DNA from 2 places in the Streptomyces sp. NPDC001443 genome. Region 1 is predicted to be linked to the other one. Evidence: riboswitches for the same ligand, from Rfam matches in the RefSeq annotation. Region 1 holds a riboswitch; the other holds the start of a gene.
The links. A riboswitch is a leader RNA that binds a small molecule or an ion and turns the genes downstream of it on or off. The one in region 1 is predicted to bind glycine.
Positions count from the first base shown of each region.

Region 2: linked by a shared signal. The riboswitch ahead of gcvT (glycine cleavage system aminomethyltransferase GcvT) and the one ahead of gcvP (aminomethyl-transferring glycine dehydrogenase) in region 1 are both predicted to bind glycine.

Region 1 is NZ_JBSFIA010000006.1:239,908-243,306, forward strand. It holds gene gcvP (aminomethyl-transferring glycine dehydrogenase) at 1-1,555, opposite strand, end outside; glycine riboswitch at 1,736-1,831, opposite strand; gene ACWC24_RS10250 (PRC-barrel domain-containing protein) at 1,947-2,318, shown strand; gene ACWC24_RS10255 (DNA polymerase IV) at 2,580-3,399, opposite strand, start outside.
Region 2 is NZ_JBSFIA010000004.1:50,903-54,301, forward strand. It holds gene ACWC24_RS06875 (serine hydroxymethyltransferase) at 1-527, opposite strand, end outside; gene gcvH (glycine cleavage system protein GcvH) at 542-919, opposite strand; gene gcvT (glycine cleavage system aminomethyltransferase GcvT) at 1,027-2,145, opposite strand; glycine riboswitch at 2,219-2,326, opposite strand; glycine riboswitch at 2,327-2,427, opposite strand; gene ACWC24_RS06890 (AAA family ATPase) at 2,634-3,308, shown strand.

The DNA of each region.
Region 1 (3,399 bases):
CGTTCAGCTTCATGGTGCAGGAGCCCAGCGGGATCATGCCCCGGTCGAGCGCGTAGTCGCGGTCGGAGAGCCTGCGCAGGTAGCGCAGCATCGCGGTCTCCGAGCGGTGCTGGTGGAAGACCGGGTGGGTCAGGTAGGCGTCGGTGCGCAGCAGCGCGGCCGGCAGGGCCTCCTCGGTGACCGCGTCCAGCGCCTCGATGTCGGCCTCGACCCCGAACGCGGTCCACACGGCGGCGAGCTGCGCGCGCGTGGTGGTCTCGTCGCAGGACAGGGACACCCGGTCGGCGTCGACGAGGTGCAGGTTGACCCCGCGCTCGCGGGCGGCGGCCACGGTCTCGGCGGCCCGGCCCGGGACCCGCGCGGTGAGCGTGTCGAAGAACGCGCCGTGCACGACCTCGACACCGCCGGCGGTGAGGCCCGCGGCGAGCAGCGTGGCGTAGCGGTGGGTGCGGGCGGCGATCGCCTTGAGACCGTCGGGCCCGTGGTAGACCGCGTACATGCCCGCCATCACGGCGAGCAGCACCTGCGCGGTGCAGATGTTGCTGGTCGCCTTCTCCCGGCGGATGTGCTGCTCGCGCGTCTGCAGGGCGAGGCGGTAGGCCCGGTTGCCGTCGGCGTCGACGGAGACGCCCACGAGACGACCGGGCAGGCTGCGCGCGAACTTCTCGTGCACCGCCATGTAACCGGCGTGCGGTCCGCCGAAGCCCATCGGCACGCCGAAGCGCTGGGTGGTGCCGACCGCGATGTCCGCGCCCAGCTCGCCCGGCGAGGTGAGCAGCGTCAGCGCGAGCAGGTCGGCGGCGACCGTGACCAGCGCGCCCAGCCCGTGGGCCTGGTCGATGACCGGCTTGAGGTCGCGCACGGCACCGGAGGCGCCCGGGTACTGGAGGAGTACGCCGTTGATCTCGCGCTCGGCGAGCTCGGCCGGGATGCCGTCGCTGAGGTCGGCGACGACCACCTCGACGCCGGTCGGCTCGGCGCGGGTCTCGATCACGGCGACGGTCTGCGGCAGCGCGTCCGCGTCGACCAGGAACAGGCCCTTCTTGTTCTTGCCCATGCGCAGGGACAGCGCCATCGCCTCGGCGGCGGCCGTGCCCTCGTCCAGCAGCGAGGCGCCGGAGGTCGGCAGCCCGGTGAGTTCGGCGACCATGGTCTGGAAGTTCAGCAGGGCTTCCAGGCGGCCCTGCGAGATCTCCGGCTGGTACGGCGTGTACGCCGTGTACCAGGCCGGGTTCTCCATCACGTTGCGCAGGATGACGGGCGGCGTGAAGGTCCCGTAGTAGCCGAGGCCGATCATCGAGCCGAGGACCTGGTTGCGGTCGGCCAGGGAGCGCAGCTCGGCCAGCACCTCGGCCTCGGTGCGCGCGCCCGGCAGGTCGAGAGCGTCTGCGTTCTTGATCACATCCGGCACCGCGGCCGCTGTGAGGTCGTCCAGCGAGCCGTAGCCGACGTGGGCGAGCATCTTGGCCCGCGCCTCGTGGTCGGGCCCGATGTGGCGCTGCTCGAACGGGATGCCCTGTTCGAGTTCGAAGAGCGGGGTGCGGTGGGCGGTCATTGCGGAGGCCTCCTGGTCTGACGCGACCTGCGAGGGGCACCCTGGCGCGGGTACCCGGACGGCCTCCCCCTCTGTCATCTCAACCTGAGAGCTTCACCGGATCACCTTGAGCGGGGTCACCGGCTTTCACCGTCGGTGAGGACGCGGGTCGTCGACACCCGTCCTGCTTTCCAGAGTGACCTCGTCCGTGCGGTACGTGTGCCTGAGAGATTCCGGGGAGGATTTGCTCCTTCGGCGCCTCCGGTGATGTCCGGAGGACTCTCCCGCGCGGGGTCAGCAGCCGCTTGCCAGACTACCAGCGAGGTCAACGTGGGAGTCTTCGAGTGGCCACCTTCCTGAATGTGCTCTTTTGTAGTGCTTACGGATGAGTTTGCGACCTGGAGGAGGGACCGTGCAGACCGATATCGATCCGCGCAACCTGATCGGCCGCAAGGCGTTCGACCGCAACGGCACCAAGATCGGCACCGTCGACGAGGTGTACCTCGACGACGCGACCGGCGTACCGGAGTGGGCAGCCATACGTACCGGCCTGTTCTCGAGGGACGCTTTCGTTCCGCTCGAGCCCAGCGAACTGGTCGAGGGCGCGCTGCGCATCCCGTTCGACCGCACTCTGATCAAGGACGCCCCCGACTTCGGCGTCGGCCGTCACCTCTCCCCCGAGCAGGAACTCCAGCTCTACCACCACTACGGTCTCGACATCGCCGCCCCGCCCCCCTTCCCGGACCACGACTTCGGCAAGCTGGCCGGCCCGGACGAGTCCTGACGCCACCGCCCCGCCCGACCGCCCCCGCGACACCTCGCACCCGACTTCCCGCCCGGACGGGCACCCCGCACGTCGGGCGAGGGCCGACGGAACGCGCCCGGGCGCGCACGGACCGCCCACGGGATGCGCTCGCGGGTGAGCGGACGGTAGCCCTGGACAGCTTCCGCTGCCGCTGCTGGGGCCCGGCCGTTCCGCACAGCCGGAACCCGGACCGTTCCGGGCAGCCACGACTCCGTCCCGTCAAGACCACCGAGCCCGCCGTCAGCCGGTCGCGCGCTCCCCAGCGGTCGCCGGCTCGCCGTCCACCGGTTCCCCGTCGAACGGTTCTCCGTCCAGCGGCTCCCCGTCGAACGGTTCTCCCTCCGCTGCCGCTTCCTCGGCACCGCGAACCACTCCCGGACTCTCGTCCTCCGCCGGTCTTCGCCGTACCAGCGGCAGTGGATCCGCCGGTTCCAGGTCGGGGTCGTCGATACGGAAGGTCCGCACCCGACCGGGTGCGGAGTCGGGCGTCTCGAACCGGACGGTGACCCGGCCCAGGCCGCTGCCCTGCACCCACCCGTGCCCGTGCTCGGCATGCCGTACGTCGTGACCCGCCGGCCAGTGCCGCTCGGCCGGCTCCGGCGGCTGCGGCACGACCTCGTCCGCGGCAGCCTCCCCCTCCAGCTCGCCCGCCTGTTCGCCGGCCGCCTGCGCGAACAGGTCCTCCTGCGTGTAGTCGGCCAGCCCGGTCACCCCCACCCCGAGCAGCCTTACGCCGCCCGTGGTGTCCACGGAATCGAGCAGCCGGGCCGCCGCCTCGCGCACGACGGCCGGATCGTCGGTGGGGCCACGCAGCGTCTCGGACCGGGTCAGGGTGGAGAAGTCGTACCGCCGCACCTTCAGCACGATGGTCCGCCCGGACAGACCGGCCCCGCGCAGCCGCCCCACGCACCGGTCGGCCAGCCGCGCCACCTCGAACCCAACCCTGAGCCGGTCGTGGATGTCCACGTCGTACGTGTCCTCGACCGACACCGACTTGGCCTCCCGCTCGGCCACCACGGGCCGGTCGTCGCGCGCCAGCGCCATCGCGTACAGCGCGTGG
Region 2 (3,399 bases), on a different contig from region 1:
GCCGACCAGCCCGCGATGATCACCTTCGGGCGGTGCTCCTTGGCGAGCCGCTCGACCTCGGCCATGTCGACCAGGCCGGCCTCGTCCACGTGGTACGCGACCACGTGGAACTGCTTGCCGGAGAAGTTCAGCCGCATCCCGTGGGTCAGGTGGCCGCCGTGGGCCAGGTCCAGGCCGAGGACGGTGTCCCCGGGCTGGGCCAGCGCGAACAGCGCGGCCTGGTTGGCGGAGGCGCCCGAGTGGGGCTGCACGTTGGCGTACTCGGCGCCGAACAGCTCCTTGACCCGGTCGATGGCGATCTGCTCGGTGACGTCGACGTGCTCGCAGCCGCCGTAGTAGCGGCGGCCCGGGTAGCCCTCGGCGTACTTGTTGGTCAGGACCGAGCCCTGGGCCTCCATCACCGCGACCGGCGCGAAGTTCTCGGAGGCGATCATCTCCAGGGTGGACTGCTGGCGGCGCAGCTCGGCGTCGACCGCGGCGGCGACGTCCGGGTCGAGCTCGTGCAGGGGGGTGTTCATAAGCGACATGTGTCCGTGACTCCTCAGCCGGCGGAAAAGGCGGTGTACTCGTCGGCGGAGAGCAGGTCGGCCGGCTCGCCCGTGACGCGCACCTTGAACAGCCAGCCGCCCTCGAACGGCGCCGAGTTCACCAGCGACGGGTCGTTCACCACGTCCTCGTTGACCTCGGTGATCTCGCCGTCGACGGGGGAGTACAGGTCGCTGACCGACTTGGTCGACTCCAGCTCGCCGCAGGTCTCGCCCGCGGCCACCGTGTCACCGACCTCCGGGAGCTGTACGAAGACGACATCGCCGAGCGCGTTGGCCGCGTGCTCCGTGATGCCGACCGTCGAGACGCCGTCCTCGGCGCCCGACAGCCACTCGTGCTCCTTGCTGTAGCGCAGCTGCTGGGGGTTGCTCATGGCCTGAATTCTCCTGTACGCGGGGAAGTGCTGCTGAAAGGGGGACGACAGAAACCGCAGGTGGGCAGCGGAAAGTGCGCGGTGTCACATGCGGCCGCGCTCAGTGTCTACTTCTGGCGCTTGTAGAACGGCAGTGCCACGACTTCGTAGGGCTCGTGAGTGCCCCGGATGTCCACGCCGACACCCGCCGTGCCCGGCACCGCGTGCGCCGCGTCGACGTACGCCATGGCGATCGGCCTGCCCAGCGTCGGGGACGGGGCGCCCGAGGTGACCTCGCCGATCACCTCGCCGTCGGCGACGACCGCGAACCCGGCGCGCGGGATGCGGCGGCCCTCGGCGACCAGGCCGACCAGGACGCGCGGCGGGTCGTCCTGGGCGCGGGCGGCCGCCTCGGTCAGCGCCTCGCGGCCCACGAAGTCGCCGTCCTTCTCGAACTTCACGACCCGGCCGAGCCCGGCGTCGAAGGGCGTCAGGGAGGTGGTCAGCTCGTGCCCGTACAGCGGCATGCCCGCCTCCAGGCGGAGCGTGTCCCGGCAGGACAGGCCGCACGGGACCAGCCCGACGGGCGCGCCCGCCTCGGTCAGCGCCTGCCACAGCCGCTCCGCGTCGGCCGGGGCCACGAACAGCTCGAAGCCGTCCTCGCCGGTGTAGCCGGTGCGCGCGATGAGAGCGGGGACGCCCGCGACGGTGCCGGGCAGGCCCGCGTAGTACTTCAGGCCGTCGAGGTCGGCGTCGGTGAGGGACTTGAGGATGCCGGGGGACTCCGGGCCCTGCACGGCGATCAGCGCGTAGGCGTCGCGGTCGTCGCGGACCTCGGCGTCGAAGCCGGCCGCGCGCTCCACCAGCGCGTCCAGTACGACCTGCGCGTTGGAGGCGTTGGCGACCACCATGTACTCGGTCTCGGCCAGCCGGTAGACGATCAGGTCGTCCAGGATGCCGCCGTCGGCCCGGCAGATCATCGTGTAGCGGGCGCGGCCGACGCCGACGGAGGCGATGTTGCCGACCAGGGCGTGGTTCAGCAGAGCCGCGGCCTGCGGGCCCGTCACCGTGATCTCACCCATGTGCGAGAGGTCGAACAGACCGGCCCTCGTGCGCACCGCGGTGTGCTCGTCGCGCTCGGAGCCGTAGCGCAGGGGCATGTCCCAGCCGGCGAAGTCGGTCATGGTCGCGCCGAGCGAACGGTGCAGGGCGTCGAGCGCGGTGTGACGGGGTGGCGTGCTGCTCATCGGACGGTCGTCTCCCGGGGCGATGGGTCCCCCGCGCGGGAGCGAATCCGAGCACGGGGAAGGGCGAGGTCGTTCCTCCCCATCTGTCATCGGAACCTGAGAGGTTCGTCATGACCACCTGGGGTCACGACTTGCACCTTGGGTGGGACCGCTGTCGCAGCGGTCCGCTTTTCAGATGTGCCTCGCCCACGCGGTAACGGTGCCTGAGAGATTCAAGGGAGGGACTTGCTCCTTCGGCGCCCCGGGCAGCACGGCTGCCGGGAACTCTCCCGCGCGGATTCAAACGGCCGGTATGCAGTTGGCGGGCACATCATTGCACGCCTCGTCGGGCCGGGGCAGGCCCGCCTCGCCTCCCCGGGGGACGGGCCTGGCGGGGAGGCGGCTGTCACCGGCTTGTGGCGGAACGGGCACGAAATCCCGAAGCGCCGCGCATTACCTTCTCTTTACGCTCAGTGGGGAAAGGACTTACCTGACCCCAGGGGAGGACGATCACGGTGAACAGGATCACGGCGTACGTGGCCGGCTCGGCCGCCGCGCTGCCCGAGCAGTCCGCCGCCCCGGCGGTCGAGACGTGCGCCCCGCGGCCCGCGCCGGTCGTCCGCGATCTGCGCGAGCGCTCCGGGCACAGTCCGCACGGTCTGGTCTTCGGCCCCCACGACGTGGTCGTGGTCACCGGCCTGCCCGGCAGCGGCAAGTCCACGCTGATGCGGCGGGCGGTACGGGGGGTCGGCGTCGACTCCCAGGACACCCGCGACCGCTGGGACGACCGCGCGCCGAGCTTCCTGCCGTACGCCGTCTACCGCCCGCTCGTCCGCCTCGCCCACTACGCCGGCCTGCGCAGGGCCCTGCGCGCGGGCGGGGGAGTCGTCGTGCACGACTGCGGCACCCAGGCCTGGGTGCGCGACTGGCTGGCCCGCGCGGCCCGCCGTCGGGGCGGCACCCTGCACCTGATGCTGCTCGACGTCACCCCGTCCGCGGCGCTGGCCGGCCAGCGCGACCGGGGCCGCGGGGTGTCGCGCTACGCCTTCCTGCGTCACCGCCGCGCGGCCACCCGGCTGCTGCACGCCGTGGAGAAGGGCGAACTGCCCCGGGGCTGCGCCTCGGCGGTCCTGCTGGACCGCGAGGCGGCGGCCGTCCTGCGCCGGATCGACTTCACACCTTGAACCGGACGGGCCGGAGGCCGCCCGACCGCCCGGCCGCCCGGCTGTACGGCCGCCCGGCTGTACGGGTCGCTGCGGACTGCCGACTGCCGAC